2 linked regions of the Verrucomicrobium spinosum DSM 4136 = JCM 18804 genome follow. The protein of the gene in region 1 interacts with the protein of each later gene in a pairwise test. Links are inferred from orthologs where the notes say so. Each region holds a gene or a part of one and is shown in the gene's direction. Other genes may lie near its edges. The genes, in order: VSP_RS35200 and mobA.

Region 1 (10,551 bases):
ACTATGCGGACGGTGCCGGCATCGTGGAACCGCACGCTACCGGCATCATCACGGAAGTGAACGCCATCAAGAGCGAGGCCTACACTCCCCTTCCGGAAGACCAGCGCGGCACCCTCACCATCCTGGGCGAGGAGATGGATCAGATCTACCTCAAGAGGGTGGAAGCTCTCATGCTCCAACCCGAACTCTTGGAAAAGGCCCGGAATCTGAAGATCGTGTACACCGCCCTGCATGGCGCTGGTGGCGTGCTCGTTCCCCGCATCCTCCGCAAGCTGGGCTTCAACACCCTGACCGTGCCGGAGCAGGACATCTTCGACGGACGCTTCCCCACCGTTGCCTCCCCGAACCCGGAGAACGCCCCAACACTGGCCATGGCAGTGGCCCTCGCTGACAAGGAAGGCGCGGACATTGTCATCGGCACGGACCCAGACTGCGACCGCATGGGCGTGGGTGTGCGTGGTCTCGATGGCAAGATGCAGCTCCTCACCGGCAACCAGATCGGCTCTCTCATCGGCTGGTATCGCATCAAGACCTTCTTCGATCTTGGCATCATCAACGACGCCAACAAGAAGAACGCCGTACTGATCAAAACCTTCGTCACCACCGATCTCCAGTCCGCAGTGGCGGAAGGCTTCGGCATCGGCGTGGTAAACACCCTGACTGGCTTCAAATACATCAGCGCCAAGCTGGAGAAATACGAGCAGGCCCTTCCCGCCGACATCCGCGCCAAATATCGCGACATGACGGATGCGGAAACCCGCGCCGCCCGTCTGGAGCACAGCAAGTTCTTCGTCTTCGGTGGTGAGGAAAGCTACGGCTACCTCGGCACCGACTCCACCCGCGACAAGGACGGCAATGGTGCCGTGGTCATGTTTGCCGAAGTGGCCGCGTACGCTGCATCACAAGGCAAGACCCTGGTCGAGCTGCTCGACGACATCTACGCCGAGTTCGGCTATTTCCTCGAGAGCAACCACAGCAAGACTTTTGAGGGCGCGGAAGGAGCCGCCAAGATTCAGAAGCTGGCCGACTCCTATGCTAACCAGCCTCCGACCGAGTTTGACGGCAGCCCGGTGATCCGCACTGTGGACTACAGCAAGGGCGGCCACCTCGATGAAGAAGGCGACACCATCCCCAAGGAGAAGATGCTCTGGGTCTTCACCGCCGATGGCCGCGCCTTTGCGGTGCGCCCGAGCGGCACGGAACCCAAGATCAAATACTACCTCTATGGCCGCCAGCAGCCCTCCGGTGGCAAGTTCACTGCCGAAGAACTCTCCGCCGCCAAGGAGAAGGTCAGCAGCAGCCTGAAGACGCTCTGGAGCGCCATCGAGAAGGACATCGACGCCCGCCTCGCCTAGTTCTAGCCGTCAACTCGTTGATCATTTCAGGCGTTCTGCTGGCCCTGCTGGTAGAACGCCTGTTTTGTTTCACCGCGGTCAGTGGCTTTCAGCCGACCCGCTCCGCGGGAGACACAAGACTTGAGCTCAGCTCGTACGAGGCCGCCACAGGCGTAGTCCGGTTGTGCCAACCGGCTCACGCCACAAACGTCCCTTGATGCCCTACCCGCTCCGCCCACCCCACAGACCGCGGGGCCGGAGACTCCGCCTCCTTTACTCTGCGGCCAAGTCACGGGTAGCTTATTTTCAGGTACAGGAGGCGGGGGTTCCCAGCCCCGCTCACGCACCAAACGTCCCTTGATGCCCTACCCGCTCCGCCCACCCCACAGACCGCGGGGCCGGAGACCCAGCCTCCTTTACTCCGCGGCCAAGTCACGAGTAGCTTGTTTTCAGGTACAGGAGGCGGGGGTTCCCAGCCCCGCTCACGCCACAATCGTCCCTTGATGCCCTCCCCGCTCCGCACACCCCACAGACCGCGGGGCCAGAGACCCCGCCTCCTTTACTCCGCGGCCAAGTCACGAGTAGCTTGTTTTCAGGTACAGGAGGCGGGGGTTCCCAGCCCCGCTCACGCCACAAACGTCCCTTGATGCCCTCCCCGCTCCGCACACCCCACAGACCGCGGGGCCGGAGACCCAGCCTCCTTTACTCTGCGGCCAAGTCACGGGTAGCTTATTTTCAGGTACAGGAGGCGGGGGTTCCCAGCCCCGCTCACGCCACAAACATCCCTTGATGCCCTCCCCGCTCCGCACACCCCACAGACCGCGGGGCCAGAGACCCCGCCTCCTTTACTCTGCGGCCAAGTCACGAGTAGCTTGTTTTCAGGTACAGGAGGCGGGGGGGCCCAGCCCCGCTCACGCCACAAACATCCCTTGATGCCCTCCCCGCTCCGCACACCCCACAGACCGCGGGGCCAGAGACCCCGCCTCCTTTACTCTGCGGCCAAGTCACGGGTAGCTTGTTTTCAGGTACAGGAGGCAGGGGTTCCCAGCCCCGCTCACGCACCAAACGTCCCACCTCGTCTCGCCCCTGCGCTTCTGGTGCCTCCAGCTCCTCATCATCAAGCCGGTCTTCGTCATCCGCCTCATCGCCCTCCATCTCCTGCCCCGCACTGTCTGCGGGCGTGTCCCGCTGACCCACAAGCGAGTGCGTCACCTTTTCGCCGCCCTCGCGGGGTTCAATCCACTGGGAGTTCACCTCACTCCCCAGGTGCCTTCAGCGAAGCAACACCTGGGAGAGTGCGAATTTTACAGCATCGCGTTTAGAATCCCATGCCGGGAGGCAGTCCCATCCCCTGGGTCAGCTTGCCCATTTCGCCAGCGGCCATTTCCTTGCTCTTGGCGAGGGCTTGCTGCACAGCGGTCAGCACCAGGGTTTCCAGCATGTCCACGTCTTCGGGATCCACGATCTCTTTGTTGATCTTGATGGCAGTGATTTCCTGGGCCCCTGTGACGGTGACCGTCACGCGGCCGCCGCCGGAGCTCACTTCCATGGTCTTACCAGCAAGATCGTCCTGGGTCTGAGCCATTTTGGACTGCATCTGCTGCATTTGCTTCATCATCTTCTGAATGTTCATGCGAGAAAGGTGGGTGCGTGGTTGGTTGGTAAGGAAATCAACGGGAGCCCTTGTAAACCTCAGGGCTTCACCAGGGTGGCCTTGAACTTGACCAGGGCCTCCTGAATCAGGGGGTCATTGTAGAAATCTTCATTAATGGCCGGTTTGGCTGCCTCGGATTTGGCTTCCGCCTTGGGTTCTGGTTTCGGAGCGGCCGGTGCTTTTGCAGGGGCGGGCTCCGGATCGGAGAAGGTGAACATCGGCTCCGCCATGGGCGGGGGCTCCATGCTGGGATCGAGGTTGATCTCCAGCATCATGGGGCGCCCGATCACGTCTGACATGATCTCCTCCAGTGCCTTGCGGACGGGAGCGTAGAGCAGAGCATCCCGATGTCCGGCCTCAGAAGTGGGCATGCCTATGCGCAGCGTCTTGCCTTCACAAGACTGAAACGCCGCCACATCCAGATAGTCCGCCTTGAGCGGGCTCTTGATCCGGAATCGATCCTTGATTTGACGCCACTGTTCTTCTGGAGTCCCCCCCGCAGCAGCGGGAGGAGATGTCGGTGCCTCGGCCACGGGTGCCGGGGCGGGAGTGGGCGCGGCAGGTTCCACCGCGGGAGGAACCTCAGCTGGAACTGCCACTGGCGGCGGAGTCGGGGCAACAGCAACGGGTGCGGGGCGGTCCGTCTGAGGGGGCTCATCGCGGAACAACGGCGGCACGGGAGCCTGAGGTGGTGGCTCCTCACGGAAGAGTGCCGGGAGCGGCGCTGGCTCAACTACCGGTGCGGCAGCAGGCTTCGGCGTGGATAAAGAAACTGGTGCAGGCGTCGGAGCCGCCACCGCCACAGGCGCTGGCCGAGGGCGCTCCGCGGCTGGAGCCTCCACCACGGCACGGGATGGCACGGGAGGAGCAGCTCGCCTGGCAATCAAATCCGGACTGGGTGCGCCACCCAAGGCCTCAATCACCTCGCTCAAGGTCACTTCTCCAAGGGTCTGCACAGCCTGGATGACGCCAATTTCAAGATGCAGCAGCTTGTTGCTGGCCCAGCGCATGCGGGCATCCACCTCAGCAAGGCCGTCCATCACCCGGAGCAGGGATTCAGCCTGCACCATGGCGGACTGTTGCCTGACCATGTCCGCCACCTCTGGCGAGAGATCCTCCTCCGCCGCTGCCGGATCCACCTGATGAACCAGAAGAGTGCGAAAATGCTGGATGAGGTCGGTCAACAGGCGCCCAAGGTCTTTGCCGGTGTCGGCCTGGGAGTGGAGCTCCTTCAGTGCCCCAACCGTATCGCGGTCCAGAACGCGTGCTGCCAGATTGGCCACCGTTTCACCCCGGGTGAACCCAAAAATGTCGAGCACATCCTGTTCTTCAATCCGCTCCCCGCAGAAGGCCACCAACTGGTCCAGCATGGACTGCGCGTCACGCATCCCGCCTTCTGCCCCCTTGGCAATCGCATAGGCAGCCTTTTCGCTCAAGGCCACCTTTTCCAGGGTGGCGATGTGCAGGAGATGCTTGGCAATGAGACCGGCAGGAATGCGGCGCAGATCAAACCGCTGACAGCGGCTGATGATCGTCGGCAGGACCTTATGCGCCTCAGTGGTGGCGAAGATGAACTTCACGTGCTCTGGCGGCTCTTCCAAAGTCTTCAACAGCGCGTTGAAGGCCGCCGTGCTCAGCATGTGCACCTCATCGATGTAGTAGATCTTGTACCGGCAGCGGGTGGGGGCAAATTTCACCTCCTCACGCAGCTCACGCACCTGCTCCACACCGTTGTTGCTGGCACCGTCAATCTCGCGCACGTCGAGGCTGATCCCCTTTTCAATCTCCACGCAGACCTCGTCATCGGGGTCGAAATCCACCCGAGGTCCGTTCGGACAGTTCAGAGCCTTGGCAAAGATACGGGCGGTGCTGGTCTTGCCCGTCCCACGGGGCCCCACGAAGAGGTAGGCATGCGCCAAACGGTTCTGAGCGATGGCATTGCGCAACGTGCGCACGACGTGGTCCTGCCCCAGCACGTCTTCAAACGTGCGCGGCCGGTATTTGCGGGCGAAAACCTGATAACTCACCCGCCAATCGTAGCGGGGAGCCCCGTCCTTTCCACCCCGCATTTCGGCATTTTTAATTTCCAAACGAAGATGACCGTCTAGCATCCCGCCATGCTTCTTCAGAAATCCATCCTGCTCACCCTTGGCCTGGCCACTCTGGCATGCACCAGCTGTAGCACGATGAGCAAGTTGATGCACAAACCCAAGGAGGAAAAACCTGCGGAAAAGGCCAAGGAAGAGCCCCCCAAACAGGACGCGGCCATCGGCCTGGTGGAAGTCGTCAACCCGGAACAGCAGTTTGTCCTGGTCCGGACGGAATCGCGAATGACGCTCCCTCCCGGCACCAAGCTGATCACCCAGCCACAGACGGGCAACAAGGCTTCACTCATCGTTACTCCCGAGTCCAAGCAGAACTTCATCTCTGCGGATATTGTGGACGGCTTCCCAAAGCGTGGAGATGTCGTGATCCTGCCCGCGGCTGGCCAACCGCCCGCCGTCGGAGCGCCCAGCACCGCATCCGGCACTCCGGCAGGCCCGGAGGCCATGATCCCTGGAGTCATGCCAGGGCAAGCCCCCCATGGCTCAATGCAGCCACCCGCTTTCACCCGCGATCCGTCAGGTCAGCCAGGGATTCCCACCCCTGCGCCTGCCGCCCCCCAAATCCCGGTCCAGCCAGTTCAGCCTGTCCAGAAGGCCCCTTCCATCAAGGTGCCAGCCGATGTCAAAGGCGGTGCCGCCGAGGGACCCACGGATGCGCTTCCCCCACCCATCAACTGAGCCACCGCTCCCATGCTCACTGAACAGGCCGCCTTGGAGAGGGTGCTGGCAGGCGTCACGCCTCTCCCGCCCATCGCTCAACCCCTCACTTCATCCCTGCTCGGCTGTTTTGCAGGAAGGGCGGTGCATGCCAGTGTACCGCTGCCTGGCTTCGACAACTCCTCAATGGATGGATACGCGGTGCATGCGGCCGACACTCGGTCAGACACTCCACTGACTGTCGTCGGCGAGCAACCTGCCGGGCCTTCGCTCAATCTCACCCTTCCCTTCGGAGCAGCCATCCGCATTTTTACTGGCGCACCTGTGCCCGCAGGGGCGGATGCCGTCATCATGCAGGAGGACGTGGACCTCAAGACTTCTCCCTCAGGCCCCCGCATCGTCTGCCGGGAGCCCGTTGAATTGGATGAAAACATCCGCGGTGCAGGCAGCGACCTCTGCATGGGGCAGAAACTCCTTGAGGCGGGCACAGCCCTGACCCCCATGGTGCTGGGGGTTCTGGCTTCTCAAGGCTTGCGCGAGATTTGGGTCCATCCACCCGCCAAGGTGGCAGTGGTGACGACCGGAGACGAGCTCGTACCCCCAGGGCTCCCACTCCAACCCGGGCAGCTCTATAATTCCAACGGACTCATGTTGGAGAGTCTGGTGCGGCAAGTCAGCTCAACGGAGGTTCACAGCCAGCACTTGCCCGATAACCTGGCCGCCACCACCACCGCACTGGACAAATTGATCGCCAACCATGATTTCCTGATCCTTTCCGGTGGGGTCTCCGTTGGCGATCACGATTGCATCAAGCCCGCCCTCCAGGCACTGGGTCACCCTGCGGAGTTCTGGCGAGTAAAGGTGAAACCGGGGAAACCTCTCCTCTATGTCCAGGCGAAACGCCCTGACGGCGGCCTCTGCCACATCTTCGGACTTCCGGGCAACCCGGTGTCGTCATTCGTGACCTTTCTGCTCTTTGTGCGACCGGCCCTGCTCAAGGCCATGGGGGCCGCGGGCAAGCACCTCAGTCTCCCCATCGTCAGCGCCACCCTCTCCACCCCCCTTTCCAACGGCGGTGACCGCCCCCACTATGTGCGCGGGTTCTATGAAAATGGTGTATTCACTCCCCTGGGCATCCAGCAGTCTCACGCCCTCTTCGGCCTCAGCCGTGCGAATGCACTGCTGCGAATGGAGGCGGACGAAGTATTGAACGAAGGAGATTCCATCGGGCAGGTGCTACTCGTTTCTTGATTGGGATCAGACCACGCCAGGCTGTGGTGACACCATGATCTCATTCTTGATCAAAGATGCGGCGGCACACCTTTGTCACCGACTGCTCTCCGTCTATCCCAGAACTCCGCTCGTTCCCCACACTGCCGAGGAGTGATACTTACGCCGCACGCTGATCAGTGTCGGCCTGCTCTCGTCAGCGGTTGCACAAGAATCCAGTGGCCGCTCTGCATTGGGTGCATGTATAGTAGCAAAAATCCCCATGAACTCCCTCTTCATCATCGCCCCGTACAAGTACGAGGGCATCTGGGTCTTTGATGACCCGCGCGTCGGCCTGACTCAAGAACCGTTTGTCAGCGGCGCGGATACCATCATTGATGCGCTCACAGAGAACCTCCCGAATGCCGCCGAAGGCTTCCAGTTGATCTTCTCACCCGATCCGTTCCCTGGTTTCCATGCCCGTTTCACCTGGAACCGACCTGAGTATGGCGGCAACTGGTACTCCTGGCCGGAGCGGAATATGGACGGTTGGCTCTGCCCCGCCTTGTTCAAATACTTCGAGTCTGCTCCTCAGGAACTTTTCGTGAAGGTCTCCGCCCGTTAGGCCATGAGGAAGATCTCTATCCTGACGGCTTTTCTCTTCTGCCTGACCTCAACGAGAGCGGAATCCCCATCGCAATTCACCAAGCGCTTTTTCCATTCTCTCTACAAATGGGAAATTCGCGGCGTCCCCGATGCCAGGGAAATCAACCTGCTCTCTCCTCTTCTGGGTGAGGAACTCATCCAGATTTTCAAGAAGGCAGAATCACAGAAGGCTCGTGAACAGGCGGGCATCAAACGCAAATACAAGAACGATCCCCATCCTAGGGTGCTGAAGAGCGCCTGGAGCAAGGAAGGCGACCTCTTTGCCTCGATTGCAGAAAGCTTCGACACCTTCGCGGTGGGCTTCCCAATCCTGAAAAGTGGAACCGTCAAGGTCCCTGTTCACTTGGAGTACCTTGTCTCAAAGCCTGCTTATCGATGGACCATCATCCTGGTTTTGGATCGGTCGGATCAAGATTGGGTCGTGTCCGATATCGTGAATCAAGATGGAGAATCCCTCAGGAAGTCATTGACTAAAGCAATCGCTGAAAACGAAGCCAGCCTTTCCACTCTGAATGAATAGCATTCAGCGGCTGGGAGTTATCTCCCTGCTTCCCGGCCTCCGTTGTGGAGCTGGCGGCATGGTCACTGCCTACATTGTCTCCAAGCTACTTCATCAGCAGTCGTAGAATCAGGGCAATCACGCCCCACCGGCGTGATACGTACTCCCTCCCCTTCTTCCTATCCACCGCCGAGACAATCTGCACGGCGGCCTTTTCCGGACTGGCCACCCAGAAGGGCTTCTCCGCCTTCATCATCGCTGTATCCACGAAACCGGGGAGAATGTCTGTGACATACACCGGCAGTTTCGCAGCTTTGGCCCGCATGCGCAGTCCATCCAGGTAGCGCGAGGCACAGGCCTTGGAAGCGTTGTACGCCGGTGCTTCAGGTGACCCCAACAGGGCAGCGATGGAAGTGATCCCAACGAGGTGTCCATGCCCCTGCCGCTCGAAGTAGCGATAGGCCGCTGCCGCCATGCCCGCAAAGCCCAGCGCATTCACCCGGAATGTCTCATCCTCCAGCGCCCAGTCCAGACCGGGATTGAGATGCCCGGTGCCCGCGCTCAAGTAGATCTGGTCCACGGCTTGCTGCTGATCGAGCAGTTCGGAGAAAGCTTCCGGCGCGTTTGCATCGCCCACATCCATCACTTTGAGGACCACCTCAACTGGCAACTCCTCTGCAATCTGCTCCAGCAATTCGCGCCGACGGGCCAGCAGAACCAGTCGGTAGCCGCGAGATGCCAACAAGCGTGCCAATGCGAGGCCAATGCCAGAAGAGGCACCTGCAATCACCGCCGTGCGCGGGGAGACTGAGTTCATGAGGCAAGTCAATTGGGGGTTGGGGAAACATCCAGCACTGCCGACTGATGCTCAAGCGGCTTTGTGCTGGACGAATCCTGGTCACGCAATCAATAGCGCCACGGACTACGATCCCGATCATGATCGTGATCGTGATGAGGGTCAGAGGGAATCACGCAGGATGGCAGCACAAGCGCGACGCCAGCGAGCAGCAGACAGAGTCTGATGGCTTTCAGATGATGCATGTTTTTTTGGGGGTTATTTGAAACCATGTGGATCATGCAGACGCCCCTGCAGGCCTCCCGAAGCAAAACCGCCTTTCAGGCGCATTGACCGATCAGCGCGACTACACCGCGCTCTGCGCCGCATTCTTCCAGCTCTCCAGCCATCGATACTGGGCAGGAGTCAAGGCAGATCCCCGGCGAAAGGCGGCACGAGCCTCCGTGAGGGCGCGGCAGGCTTCCGTGACAATATTGCCGACCGCCTCCCGCCGGGGATGGGGTGTTGGTTGTTGGGAGAAATTGAAAGGCTGCGCAACACGCCGGCCCCAGGATTCATTCCAGTCCAGTTCTGCCAACCCCACCGCGACGTTCAGCCCGCGAGGTGCAGACTTGACGAGATCCGCCATGCGTTCCCCCACACAACGGACGACTTCCCAGGCGGAACTCAAAGGCCCAGGAGGGCCGTGTTGCTGAATGATCACCTGAACCACAGCGCCAAACCCCTGATGACGGAACAACGGTACCAGCGCCAGGGTGGCGTTGAGCCCAGAGGCAATACCCGTCTGAAACACGGCCTGAATGCCCCGCGTAAAATCGCCGCGCTCCAGCAGATCCTCATCGATCTCCGGGATGTTGATGAGACAGTCGATCCGACCGAATGCTGACAAGCCCTTCGCCACCGCCTCCACCACCGTGGCATGGCGGGAAATGTCCAGCGTCACAGCCAGCATCCCCTCACGCCCCATCGGGACGCCGTCGCCATCTTTGCAGGCAGCGACGACGCCCCAGCCCTGGTTCAACAGTTCACCAACGACTTCGCGTCCAAGCTCGGACCCGGCACCGGTTACCAGGGCTATATTTTTCATGGAGGTTTGCGGGGTCTTTTTTCGGGGGTTGTTTGCCCCGAAGACTACCCCAGGCCAGGGCCGTCACCGCAAGAATGGGTGGAACGGCAACCCACCCGGCTGAACGGCCCCAGGACCCGGACGAATGGCCGCGCTCTGGAAAATCTGCTTTTTTGGGAGATACCATCAAGCCCACGTATGCGAGGACTGAGTGTTTACTCCGAAGGCGTCGTATCGGTCGGCTGATGTCCCATTCGCGCCAGCCTCGCTTACGTCGCCCCACCCTTCATCCACGCCCAAAGGGTGATCACAATATTCCGTGCATCCTCCCAGACATCCTGCCACCCCAAGGTGGGTGAGGCACTGATGAACAGCGCCCCAAGCAGCGCAATATTGGCCAGGAAAATCAGCATCATGGAGAAGAACTCCCCGTTGAGCTGCAGGTCACTCTGCTCAGTCCGCAGCACCTGAAGGGTAAAGGTGATGTGAAAACACCAAGTCAAACCGACCAGCCAGTAGAAGATCCAGATCCACTTAAACTCCATGGACCAGACAATGAGCGGGA
Region 2 (10,519 bases), 4.8 Mb from region 1 along the record:
CGGGGAGGCCTTCAACACGCAGGTGGATTCTTTCACCAGCATCCCCAAGCTGATGGGTGACCCGGAGATCCGTGCGGCCTACAAGCAGCATCTGAGCGGGGGCCCCCAGCAGGCCAGCTTTGAGCGCTACGAGCAGATCGAGGTTCTCGCCCAGCTGGCCGAAAGCGGTGACGTCAGCGACACAGAGCTTCTCCAGCACTGCCAGGAGATGTTTGTGGATAACGTGCCCGAAGACCAGCGCGATGATCCCTTCTTCGAGATGGTCAGCAGCCGTTTGCAGGGGATCCGTGAAGAACACGAAATCCTCGGCGGAGACATGGAGAGCCGCATCGGACAGGAGCAGCTGTTTGGGCCAGAGGAAGACGGCCAGGACAATCTCGTGCGTGGCAAGCTCAAGGACTTCCTGAAGGAAATGCAGGCCGATGCCGCCAATGGCCTGAAAGGGGCCGGGCTCAAGAGTTTCGTGGACTCCCCGCAGGGCGAGAGGACCGGTCAGCTGGGCAAGATCGTCGCTCAACGCATGTTCAACGAGGACATGGACTGGGCACCTGGCAAAGAGACGCACGTGGGCTCCTTCGAGCGCTTCCGCGGGGTGGACCTGGAGGGCTCCGGCGGAGCCACGGGCAGTGGTCGCGCCAAGGTAGGCGGACAGTTCTTCCAGGTGAAGGACTCCATCATCCACGCAGGCCGGGGGCGCCGCATGAAGGCGGGCGGGCTGAACACGGAAAACTACGGTGAAGTGATTTCCTCAAACATCGCGCGCTCCATGCTGCCGAGAGGGGATCGCCGTCTGGTGCCTGATGTGGCATTGCGTCAGGATAGCGTGAAGCATGAGGCGATTGTCACCTCGAAGTATCTGGCGGGCGGCAAGGGAGACCTCAAGGGGCTCTATATTGAGCTGGCCGGACCCCTGCCTCGCGGGCAGAAACACCCGAAAATCCAGCTCGACGCCCCAGAGGGTGCTCGCAGTGGCGGCGGCGTGCTGCGCTTGAGCGGCCAGGCCTCCCAGGATGTGCAGCGCAACATCGCCCTCTCCGCGCTCATGGGCGACCATGACGTGAACCCGGGCAACATGATTGCCACGCAGGACGGTCGCGTGGGTCGCATCGACTTTGGCCACGCTTTCAATGAGCTGATCAACGGCATTGGCGGTCGGGCGACAGGTGGTGGCGGGGTGCGCAACAAGGAGAACCGCATCCTCGACTTCTTCAACCGCGAGGAGATCAGCGGCAACCCGCTGGTGCGTGGACAAAGCAAGCCCAAGCTCTGGCGCGACTACACTGGAGCCGGTCCGTCCGAAGGGATGACCCAGGCGCTGCGGGATATCGCCGGCAGCCAGGACTCCCTGGAAGGTATCACGCAGGCCAAGTCACAGTTCACCGATCTCATCGCCCAGCTCGAAGCAGAAGGCACCCCTGAAGCCCGTGCGCAGATCAAGGATCTGACTGAGTCCCTCGCCCGCATTGCCAGGAACATCGAGAAGCCCATCACGGCCACCGAGCCCGGAGAGATCGTGAAGGAAGTCTTCAACAACATCGAGGCGTTCGTGGTGGAGGGCCAGGCCCAGATGCGTGAGGTGGCGGACCTTTCCGAGCTACAGACCAAGATCGATGCCTTCATCGCCAGCACCCGCGGCAATCCGGACGCACCGATCCCGGATGACATCCAGCAGGCCTATACCCAGCTGACTAACAGCTCCGTGAAACTGGAAGACGGCTCCGGCCTCAACTGGATGAAGCACACCGATGGCACCCCGGCGTTCCAGGGGAGCCTGACCGCTTTCATCCAGACGCGCCGCGCGGAAATCGCGGCTGAGTAAGCACTTGGGCCACCAGCGTTGACTCCTGAAGCTCCCGTGCCCGGTGCAGACTGTGGCGCGGGTGTTTTTTTAGGCAAAGGAGGCGGGGTCTCCGGCCCCGCGATCTGTTGGGGATGCGGAGCGGGAAGGGGATCAAGGGACGTTTGGCGGGTGAGCGGGGCTGGGAACCCCCGCCTCCTTTATTAGGGAAGCACCCTGCTCTGGCACCAACAAAGAAGAAGGCAGGGACATCGCCCTGCCTTCTTCAGAATGAATCTTCGCTTGGTCCTTGTGCGGGATGCTTACACGTGGATGGCGTGACCAGCGGCCACTTCGGCGGCTTCCTTTACCATTTCCGACAGGGTCGGGTGGGCGTGGATGGTGGCCTCGATTTCCTCGTAGGTGGCTTCCAGTGTGATGGCCAGCCCCAGCTCAGCGATGAGCTCGGTGGCCTCGGTGCCGATGATGTGCGCTCCCAGAATCTCGCCATGGGGTTCACCCACGATGAGTTTCACAAAACCGTCGCTGGCTCCGATGGCACGGGCCTTGCCGCTGGCGGCGTAGGAGAACTTGCCGACCTTGTACTTGAGGCCTTTTTCCTTGGCCGCGCGCTCGGTGAGACCCACACTGGCCACCTGCGGATGGCAGTAGGTGCAGCCCGGGAACACGGTGACCTTCTTCGGCTTGTGGCCGGGGACGAACATGCCTTCCACCGCCTGCACCGCTTCGTAGCTGGCCACGTGGGCGAGCCATGGGGGGCCGATGATGTCTCCCGCACCGTAGATGCCGGGGATGCTGGTCTCGTACTTGTCGTTGGTCTGGATGTAGCCGCGGTCGGTAAGGCCGATCTTGAGATCGCCGCCGGGAAGCAGCGGGGACACGCCGATCGCCACGAGGCAGATGTCGGCCTCAAGGAGCTTCTCTTCCCCCTTGTCATTGGCCACGGTGATCTTCACGCCGCTGTCGCTGGCCTCGGTCTTCACCGTCTTGTGGTTGGTGAGGAGGGTCATGCCCTGCTTGACGAGGGATTTCTCCAGCGCCTGGGACACCTCGGTGTCTTCCACGGGCAGGACGTTTGGCAGCATCTCCACCACGGTCACTTTGGTGCCAAAGGCGTTGAAGAAGTAGGCAAACTCAATGCCAATCGCGCCAGCACCGATGATGACCACGCTCTTGGGCTGGGAGGGGAGGGCGAGCGCCTCCTTGGAGCCGATGACGGTGGTGCCGTTGAAGGGGAACCCGGGCATCGGGCGGGACACGCAGCCGGTGGCGATGAGGATCTTGGTGCCCTGATGGATCTCCTCCTTGCCGTCAGCCAGCTTCACGCGCACTTCGCCGGCCTTGTCCAGAAAGGCCTCGCCGCGGATGGAGTCGATCTTGTTCTTCTTGAACAGGTAGTCCACGCCCGCAGCACCCTTGTCGGAGACGGTGCGGGAGCGCTTGATGAGCTTGGTCCAGTCGTAGGAGACGTCCTTGATCGTGAAGGGGGAACCTTCCGAGTGCGTCATACGGTGGTAGAACTCCGCATCGTGCAACAGCGCCTTGGTTGGGATGCAGCCCCAGTTGTTGCAGGTGCCGCCGCCACGCTCCTTCTCCACACAAGCGACTTTTTTGCCCAGCTGGGCAGCGCGGATGGCTGCGACATAGCCCGCAGGGCCGCCGCCGATGACGATGAGGTCGTAGGTCATGATTTCCAAAAGTAGGTGTTCCGTTTCAAGGAATGCCGCTAGGCAGTTAGCGCAGTGCCCGGGGGAAAGCAAGGCGCGCGAACCAGAACGGCAGATTGATCAAAAAGATGAGTACGAGCGCCTCGTGGTTATGGAAGTCCAGCTCCATGATCCACGAGATGGATTCGTGCATGGCGATGAGAGAGACGCCGATGATGAAGGCCCAGATCCGGTCCCGCAGGGCCACGAAGGCGAAACACTCAAGGAAAAAGCCGCTGCCGAAAAGAACGGTGGCAGCCAGCGGGTGCTGGAGGAGCCACACGGCCACCGGAGGATCCATCTTCTGCGAGGGGTCCAGATCTCCGTAATAGTTGAGCCGCTGGGATTTCACGATCTCAATGCACAAGTACTTGGCGTTGAGCACCCACATGCCCTTGGAGTTCGTGATCTTCGTGACGGCGGAGATCACATAGCTGAAGGCGATGATCCCGGTGCTGTAGTACACCATGTAACACTGGAGGGGCAGCGGCAGGGCGGAGGCAACGTCCCGGGCTCCCTGGCGCTGTTTCCACCACCACCACCACGCCACCAGAGTCTGGCCAATGAGGACCAGGGTGACGAGCTGCACCCCGTGGTGGGTGAAGCCCTGGGAGTTCGAGTACGTGTAGATCATCGTGCTGGCCAGGGCCAGTACGGGGAGCACGAAACGGAGGCCGAATCCCAGGATGTAGATGGTGAGACCCACCGCGCCGAGACCGCGGAAGAACTCGAACATGCCCGGTCGATGCAGAAAGCTCAGGTCCACCAGCGTGGCAATCCCCACTGGAGCGGGTTGGGAGGCATACTTGAAGGGGTGCCAGTCCATGAAGGTATGCATGACCAGCGCCGCGAACCCGATGCGCATGAGCACCCATTCCCAGCGATGCACGGGGAAGGGGACAAATCCGCCTGCCATCCAGCGCCTCAGAGCAGCGGTGAAACGTCGCCAGAGCGAGACCTCACCTGTTGCAGCGGGCGGCAGCGAGGGAGGGGAGGGGAGGGCGGTATCCGGCATCAGATCTTTTTCTGTTTCAGCGGAGGCGGCCCACCACCTTGTGATTCTCTTTGAAGCCGTCCTCAGCGAACGATAGGGTCACCTCCATCAGCAGCACGTCCTCTGGCAGATGACGATGTGGTTTGCGGAGGAGGGACTGCTTTCGTAGGAAGACCAGGACGTCATGCCCAGCCTCGGGCTTGAAATCCGACTCCGGCCTGGGGTCTCGGTTTTCCTTCTTCGCCTGCTTGATGTCTTCCTCAATGAGCTGGCTTTTATGATAGCCGAACTTCTTGCCCACGCGGGATGGGGTCACGCCGGTGTGCCACACCACCGGCAGCGGTTGCTGATTCCGATCCGCCAGGTACTGGAAGGGCAACGGCCGGGAGGTCGGGTTGCAGTACATGGGGTAGTGGCTGAAGGGATAGTTATCCCTCACGATCTGGGCGAGCACCACAAAAACCAACAGCGGGAAGACCGGGTGTCGGCGCAGCTGCTTCCAGCGCTTCCGCCATCCTCCAGCAGCAGGCAGGGAGGAGTCAGGCACAGGTGGGGGGCTGGCAGCAGGGTCCGGAGCCATGGCAGGCATATCCCGCAGTGGGGATGCGCCGCAATTAGCCCACCCGTGGTTGATTGCAACCATCGGTCGGTGAAGGATCGGGCAAAAATGGCTCTGGGATGACCGCCGCGACAGGCGGGTGTTGGCGAGGGGGACACCCCCATGTAGATTCCCCCCCCTCCGTCCTCAGCGCCCGCACCGCCTGCATGCAGCTCGTCCTCAATGCCCAGACCTATGAAACCGTCCTCCTGCGGCTGGTGCCGGAGGCCAAACGGTATCTCTGGGTGGTGACGGCGGATCTGAAAGACCTCTTCGTGGAAGATGGCGCGGGCAAGTTCATCCCCTTTCTGGCTGTGCTCGCAGAGAAGCTGCGTCAGGGAGTGGAAGTGCGCTTGATCCACGCCAAAGAGCCGGGCCCGCGATTCCGCGAAGAGTTTGACCGTTTCCCGGAGTTCCTGCGCAGCGATCTCTTCGAGCGCATCCTCTGCCCGCGCATGCACATGAAGGCCGTGGTGGCCGATGGCCGCATCGCCTATATCGGCTCGGCCAACCTCACGGGTGCTGGCATGGGGGCCAAAGCCGAGAATCGCCGTAACTTCGAGGCCGGCTTTGTGACAGAGGACAAGGAGCAGATCGCCCAGTTGATGAGCTTTCTGGACAGCTTCTACCTGGGCGATTGGTGCACGAACTGCCAGCGCCGCGATGTCTGCCCGGAGCCGGTCGGAGGGTGAAGAGGAGGAAGTTGAGACGCCGCTAGGCAGCTGGTTGAGACACGTTGCTGGTTAAGACGCTTTGCTGGTTTAGGGGGCTACGCCTGACTCGCTTGCGAATGTCGCCTCTTCCGTCCACCTTTCCCTATGCGCGTCCTCCACCTCTACATCTCGCCCAAGCATGTCTTTGTGGGCCACCACGGGAAGCCGGCGGGGACAGAGCCCATGCTCGATGTCCCCGAAGTGGAGTGTGTTGCGGGTCAGGGTTTGCAGGGGGACAGGTATTTCGGTCACCGGGAAAACTACAAGGGCCAGATCACCTTCTTCTCCCAGGAGGTGTATGACAAGCTGTGCGAGCAGATGGGTGTGCATGACCGCGACACCTCGGTGTTCCGTCGCAACGTGATCGTCAGCGGTGTGGATCTGAATGCGCTGATCGGGAAAGAGTTTGAGCTCCAGGGCATGACTTTCAAGGGCACGGAGGAGGCCAGGCCTTGTTATTGGATGAACCAGGCCTTTGCCGAAGGCGCGGAGAAGGCGCTCATGGGGAATGGCGGACTGCGTGCCCGCATCCTCACGGACGGGGTGCTGCGTCGCGATGCCTAGTCGAGCAAATGCCACAAGCCCCCCCGACTCCTTTCGCAGCCGCCCTGCTGGCCGGCGGGCAGTCGCGTCGCATGGGTCAGGACAAGGCCCTGCTTGACTGGGGGGGGCAACCGCTTTGGCAGGTTCAACTGGGAAAAATTGCTACCTTGAACCCTGCGCGGGTGCTGCTTTCCTGCCGTGAAGAACAGGCGCTGTCGCCGGTGCCGCTGGGGGTTCAGACCGTGTACGATCCCCCGGGCAATCAAGGCCCGCTGCCTGCCATATGGCGCTGTCTGGACCAGGTTCGCCTGCCTCTGCTCGTGCTGGGGGTGGACATGCCTGGCATGACGGCAGATTTTCTTGGCGAGATCGTGCAGCGCGGACTGAGCGTGCCTGGGCGAGGGGTGGTGTACGAAGGCTCTCGCGGTTTTGAACCGCTGGCTGCGCTTTATCCGGTGGAGGGGCTGCCGCTTTTGCGCAAGGCCATGGATGCGGGAAACTATCGCCTCCAGGCGTTCGTCAGGGCCGCCGTGGAGGCCGGGTTGCTGGACGCGCTGCCCGTGCCGGCCCATGCGGCTGGTTGTTTCTCAAACCTGAATACGCCTGAGGATTTCAGGGAAAGTAGTGTAGAGCTTTAGCTCGTCAGGCGCGTTGCCCATGGTGTCCAATGCCGAGCTAAAGCTCTGGACTACATTAAGCTGCCGAAGACGATCCGCTATCCTATGTTCAAGCGATCGAAGATCATGGCCTTGCTCAAGCTCGCGTCAACCCCGACACCCAACACATACCCTTTACTCAAGCCAGCTTTCTCCGGGTTCGCCCCGATGTAGCGTCGAAAGTGGTCAAGCTGTGCTTCGCTTCGTACGATGTGATCAAAGAATTCCCGTTGCCATAGTGGTCCCATCCGTCCCAGAGATTGATTGATGGTCCTGGCGCTGCCTCCTTTCCATTTCTGCAGAATGTTCCCGAGTTGGGCGTCTCCGATGGGCTCCACCAATGCATGAAAGTGATTGGGCATGATCGCCCAACCATCCAGGTGGTAGTCGGCACCATCACGCTCGATGAACTTCTCTACCAAGAGAGAAGCTGAAAATGGATCGCTCAAGTAACAGGCCCCATGGCCAGCATCCAGGAGTTCATGAAACCGCCCTGTGAACTCCCGGTGATATTCCTGACGTACGGCATCTGGCAGCGATTCCAGCTCGCCCAGAGAGGACAAATGGTGAGATCGCAACCACGCATCCCGCTTCATTCGCCAATTCTCAGCAGCGATGGTGGGAATGGAATCCGCCAGACGAGCCGTGACGAAATAGGTGGTTCCCCACTGTCGCCAATGGGGCAATCGTTCGCGATGAACATGGACAGACTCGTGTGGATTGAGAGGCTGGAACGCCATGCCGACTGCTAACACATTGTTTGATGACGCCAAGGTGAAAAACTCTAAAGTAGTGCAGAGCTTTAGCTCGTCAGTCGCGCTAGTCACGGCTTTCAATACCGAGCTAAAGCTCTGCACTACTTTAAGCTGCCGCCGCCGCGCCTGCGCCCCCACCTCACTTCACATCCTCAAACGTGCCACTCACCTTGATCTCCTTTTGCCCACCGCCAATCGGTCCGCCCTGGCCTTTGAACTCAAACTTGCCGGAGTACACGCCATCTTTCACGGTTAGTTCCATGGTGCCCTCTGCCGCGGTGTAGCTCTCCATCTTGGCGCGGTTGTCCACATACAAGCCACTCACTACTCCGGCACCTACAGAATTTCAAAAAACGTACTTCCCAGCAGCAGGCGGAGCGTCACCCGGGAACATCACCGCCACTATGAGTTTGTTGCCCTTGTTGGTAAAATGCAGGCTGTGAACTTTGGGCACTTCCGTGGCCACATGCTTGAGGCTGGCCTTGCCATCGCCTTGCGTCCAGTTGGCAGTATTGTCGCTGGTGACGTTGATATTGTAGGCGGTGCCCGAAGCGGTCTTGTCAGCACCGTTGCCGCAAGACGTAAGCAGACCTGTGGCAAGCAGCATGGCGACAGGCAGAAGCGTTTTCATGTTCATGCTTCTGTTGGCTAAAACACCACGAGTTGTGACGAGGCGTTTTGGTGCGTCATGTCGCGCCGAAAACTGCTGGACGACGTGGCATCCTTCGGCACGAGTCTGTCATGCCCCAGGATGAATCCAACGAGCCCGAATCGGAGTCCTGGGACTTCGATCCAGAGTCCCTGGAGCCCGTGCCCATTCCCATCACAGGCGAGCTGGATCTACATACCTTCCGGCCTAACGAGATCCGTGACCTGCTGCCGGACTACTTTGAAGCGTGTCTGGAAAAAGGCATCACCACCGTCCGGGTGATCCACGGCAAGGGTACGGGTGCTTTGCGCGAAGGCGTGCATCGCCTGCTGGAGAAACTGCCCATGGTGGCCTCCTGGCAATGGCCAGCGGGCGGCCAAAGTGGTACTTGGGGGGCGACTTGGGTGTGGTTGAAGAAGGCGGATACATCCCGCGAGATGAAAGACTGACCGGGCTAAGCCGGGTCAGTGCTTGCTGCCCGACCGCTTTCCAAACGCCTCCAAGCAGAACACCGCCACGCCGGCCCAGATGCAGCCAAAGGACATCAACGCTCCCGCAGTGACGGGTTCATGGTACAACAGCGCCCCGATGAGAAACTGCCCGGTGGGGGCGATGAACTGGAGGAGACCCAAGGTGCTGAAGCGCAGTTGTCTCGCTGCGTATGCAAAGGTGAGCAATGGCAGCGCTGTGGCCACGCCCGCGCCGACGACCAGACCCACCTCCAAGGGGGTGCCCCCGCCCCAGAGAGGCTGGCCTTGAAGATGGCACCAGGCCAGCCATCCCAGGGCAAAGGGCAGCACCAGCACCGTCTCCAGCGCCAGCCCGGTCAGCGAGCCGAGCGGCGACTTCCTGCGCACCAGACCATACACACCAAAGGTGCTGGCCAGCAGCAGGGCGATCCACGGAAAGTGGCCCAGAATGACCACTTGTAGCAGCACACCCAGGGCGGCCAGGCTCACGCTCACGATCTGCAACCGCGTCAGCCGCTCGCCCAGGAACAAAAAACCGATCAGCACGTTCAGCAGGGGATTCAGGAAATAGCCCACACTGGCCTCCACAATGCGTCCGTGCTGGTTCGCCCAGATGAAGAGCGACCAGTTCGCGGTGAGCAGCAGGGCGGCCCAGCCGTGCACCCAGAGCAACCTTGGCGACTTCAGAGCGGCCACCCAAGCCCCCAGCTCCCCGCGGGAGCGCAGCAGGGGAATGAGAAACAGGATTGTGCCCCAGACGCGGTGGGCCACGATCACCGTTGAGCCGACGGACACCGTGGCCTTCCAGTACACCGGGAGCACGCCCCACAGGAAAAAGGCGGTTACCGCCGCGAGCACCGCCCTGGGCGGCTCGGAGGCATGCGCCTGAGGAGCGAGGGGTTGGGCCGGGACGGACTGGGCTTTCAAGGCCTCCGCTATGCCACAGGGCAGCATGGGGCGCAAGGTGGCCAGGATCTTGGAGGATCACAGACTCGCAGGGATTTCGGAGGGATCTGTGTGATCCCGATCCTTCAGAGTTGGGGAGCGCACGCATCCTGCGTGCCGTTTCCGGCATCTAGCCGGGAGCTTCTGTTGGGCGGCAGATTCGCTGGTGGTGTCAATCGCCGCTACACCTCAGTCTTCCGCGTGCCTGGGAACCCCCGCCTCCTTTACTTCCGCTTGGGAGGGGCGGGGTGAGCTTGTACCCGCCGCCTGCCCGCAACGCGTGCCGATTGCCAATCTGCGCTACTAGAAGAAAGCAAAAACGGGAGCGGATCTACTCCGCTCCCGTCATGACTTCTCAAGTATCCGCTTTGTAGGACCTTACTTCGCCAGCTTCTTCAGCTTGGCTTTGAACTTGTCCACCTTGGGCAGCACCACGTTGCACACGTACCCTTGGGTGGGGTTGTTGTTGGCAAAATTTTGATGGTAGTCTTCGGCGGGGTAGAACTTGGCCTCCTTGGTGATCTCGGTCACGATGGGGGAGGAGAACTCTTTGGCGTGTTCCGCCTTGGAGACCTCGGCGATCTTCTTCTGTTCCTCGCTGGTGTAGTAGATGGCGGAGCGGTACTGAGTGCCCACATCTGCGCCCTGGCGGTTCAGCGTGGTGGGGTCGTGGGCGTACCAGAAGAGGTCCA

The links.
Region 2: the proteins of VSP_RS35200 (region 1) and mobA interact in binary tests that used the Escherichia coli proteins (3 or more experiments, as listed by UniProt). The link is inferred for Verrucomicrobium spinosum DSM 4136 = JCM 18804 from one-to-one orthologs.

The regions. Positions count from the first base shown.
Region 1 is NZ_ABIZ01000001.1:3,168,852-3,179,402, reverse strand. Bases 5,083-7,892 are described here. They hold VSP_RS35200 (molybdopterin molybdotransferase MoeA), read left to right. Parts: upstream 5,083-5,783; coding sequence 5,784-7,001; downstream 7,002-7,892. Other genes in these bases: VSP_RS12810 (hypothetical protein), read left to right, coding at 7,588-7,892; VSP_RS12815 (DUF6717 family protein), read left to right, coding at 7,243-7,584; VSP_RS12825 (hypothetical protein), read left to right, coding at 5,106-5,771; dnaX (DNA polymerase III subunit gamma/tau), read right to left, coding at 5,083-5,099. In the rest of the region: VSP_RS12845 (phospho-sugar mutase), read left to right, coding at 1-1,355; VSP_RS12840 (hypothetical protein), read right to left, coding at 2,196-2,588; VSP_RS12835 (YbaB/EbfC family nucleoid-associated protein), read right to left, coding at 2,653-2,967; more of dnaX, read right to left, coding at 3,027-5,082; more of VSP_RS12810, read left to right, coding at 7,893-8,145; VSP_RS12805 (SDR family NAD(P)-dependent oxidoreductase), read right to left, coding at 8,231-8,941; VSP_RS12795 (SDR family NAD(P)-dependent oxidoreductase), read right to left, coding at 9,267-10,007; VSP_RS12790 (hypothetical protein), read right to left, coding at 10,256-10,551. UniProt on the Escherichia coli protein: Catalyzes the insertion of molybdate into adenylated molybdopterin with the concomitant release of AMP.
Region 2 is NZ_ABIZ01000001.1:7,997,040-8,007,558, reverse strand. Bases 5,408-8,185 are described here. They hold mobA (molybdenum cofactor guanylyltransferase), read left to right. Parts: upstream 5,408-6,381; coding sequence 6,382-6,990; downstream 6,991-8,185. Other genes in these bases: VSP_RS32225 (hypothetical protein), read right to left, coding at 8,110-8,185; VSP_RS42845 (hypothetical protein), read right to left, coding at 7,903-8,088; VSP_RS38485 (transposase), read right to left, coding at 7,068-7,835; VSP_RS32245 (MOSC domain-containing protein), read left to right, coding at 5,915-6,373; VSP_RS32250 (phospholipase D-like domain-containing protein), read left to right, coding at 5,408-5,788. Outside these bases: VSP_RS32270 (regulator of G-protein signaling domain-containing protein), read left to right, coding at 1-1,819; lpdA (dihydrolipoyl dehydrogenase), read right to left, coding at 2,101-3,486; VSP_RS32260 (hypothetical protein), read right to left, coding at 3,533-4,519; VSP_RS32255 (hypothetical protein), read right to left, coding at 4,536-5,078; more of VSP_RS32250, read left to right, coding at 5,264-5,407; more of VSP_RS32225, read right to left, coding at 8,186-8,394; VSP_RS32220 (Smr/MutS family protein), read left to right, coding at 8,505-8,861; EamA family transporter RarD, read right to left, coding at 8,877-9,836; peptide-methionine (S)-S-oxide reductase MsrA, read right to left, coding at 10,206-10,519. UniProt on the Escherichia coli protein: Transfers a GMP moiety from GTP to Mo-molybdopterin (Mo-MPT) cofactor (Moco or molybdenum cofactor) to form Mo-molybdopterin guanine dinucleotide (Mo-MGD) cofactor.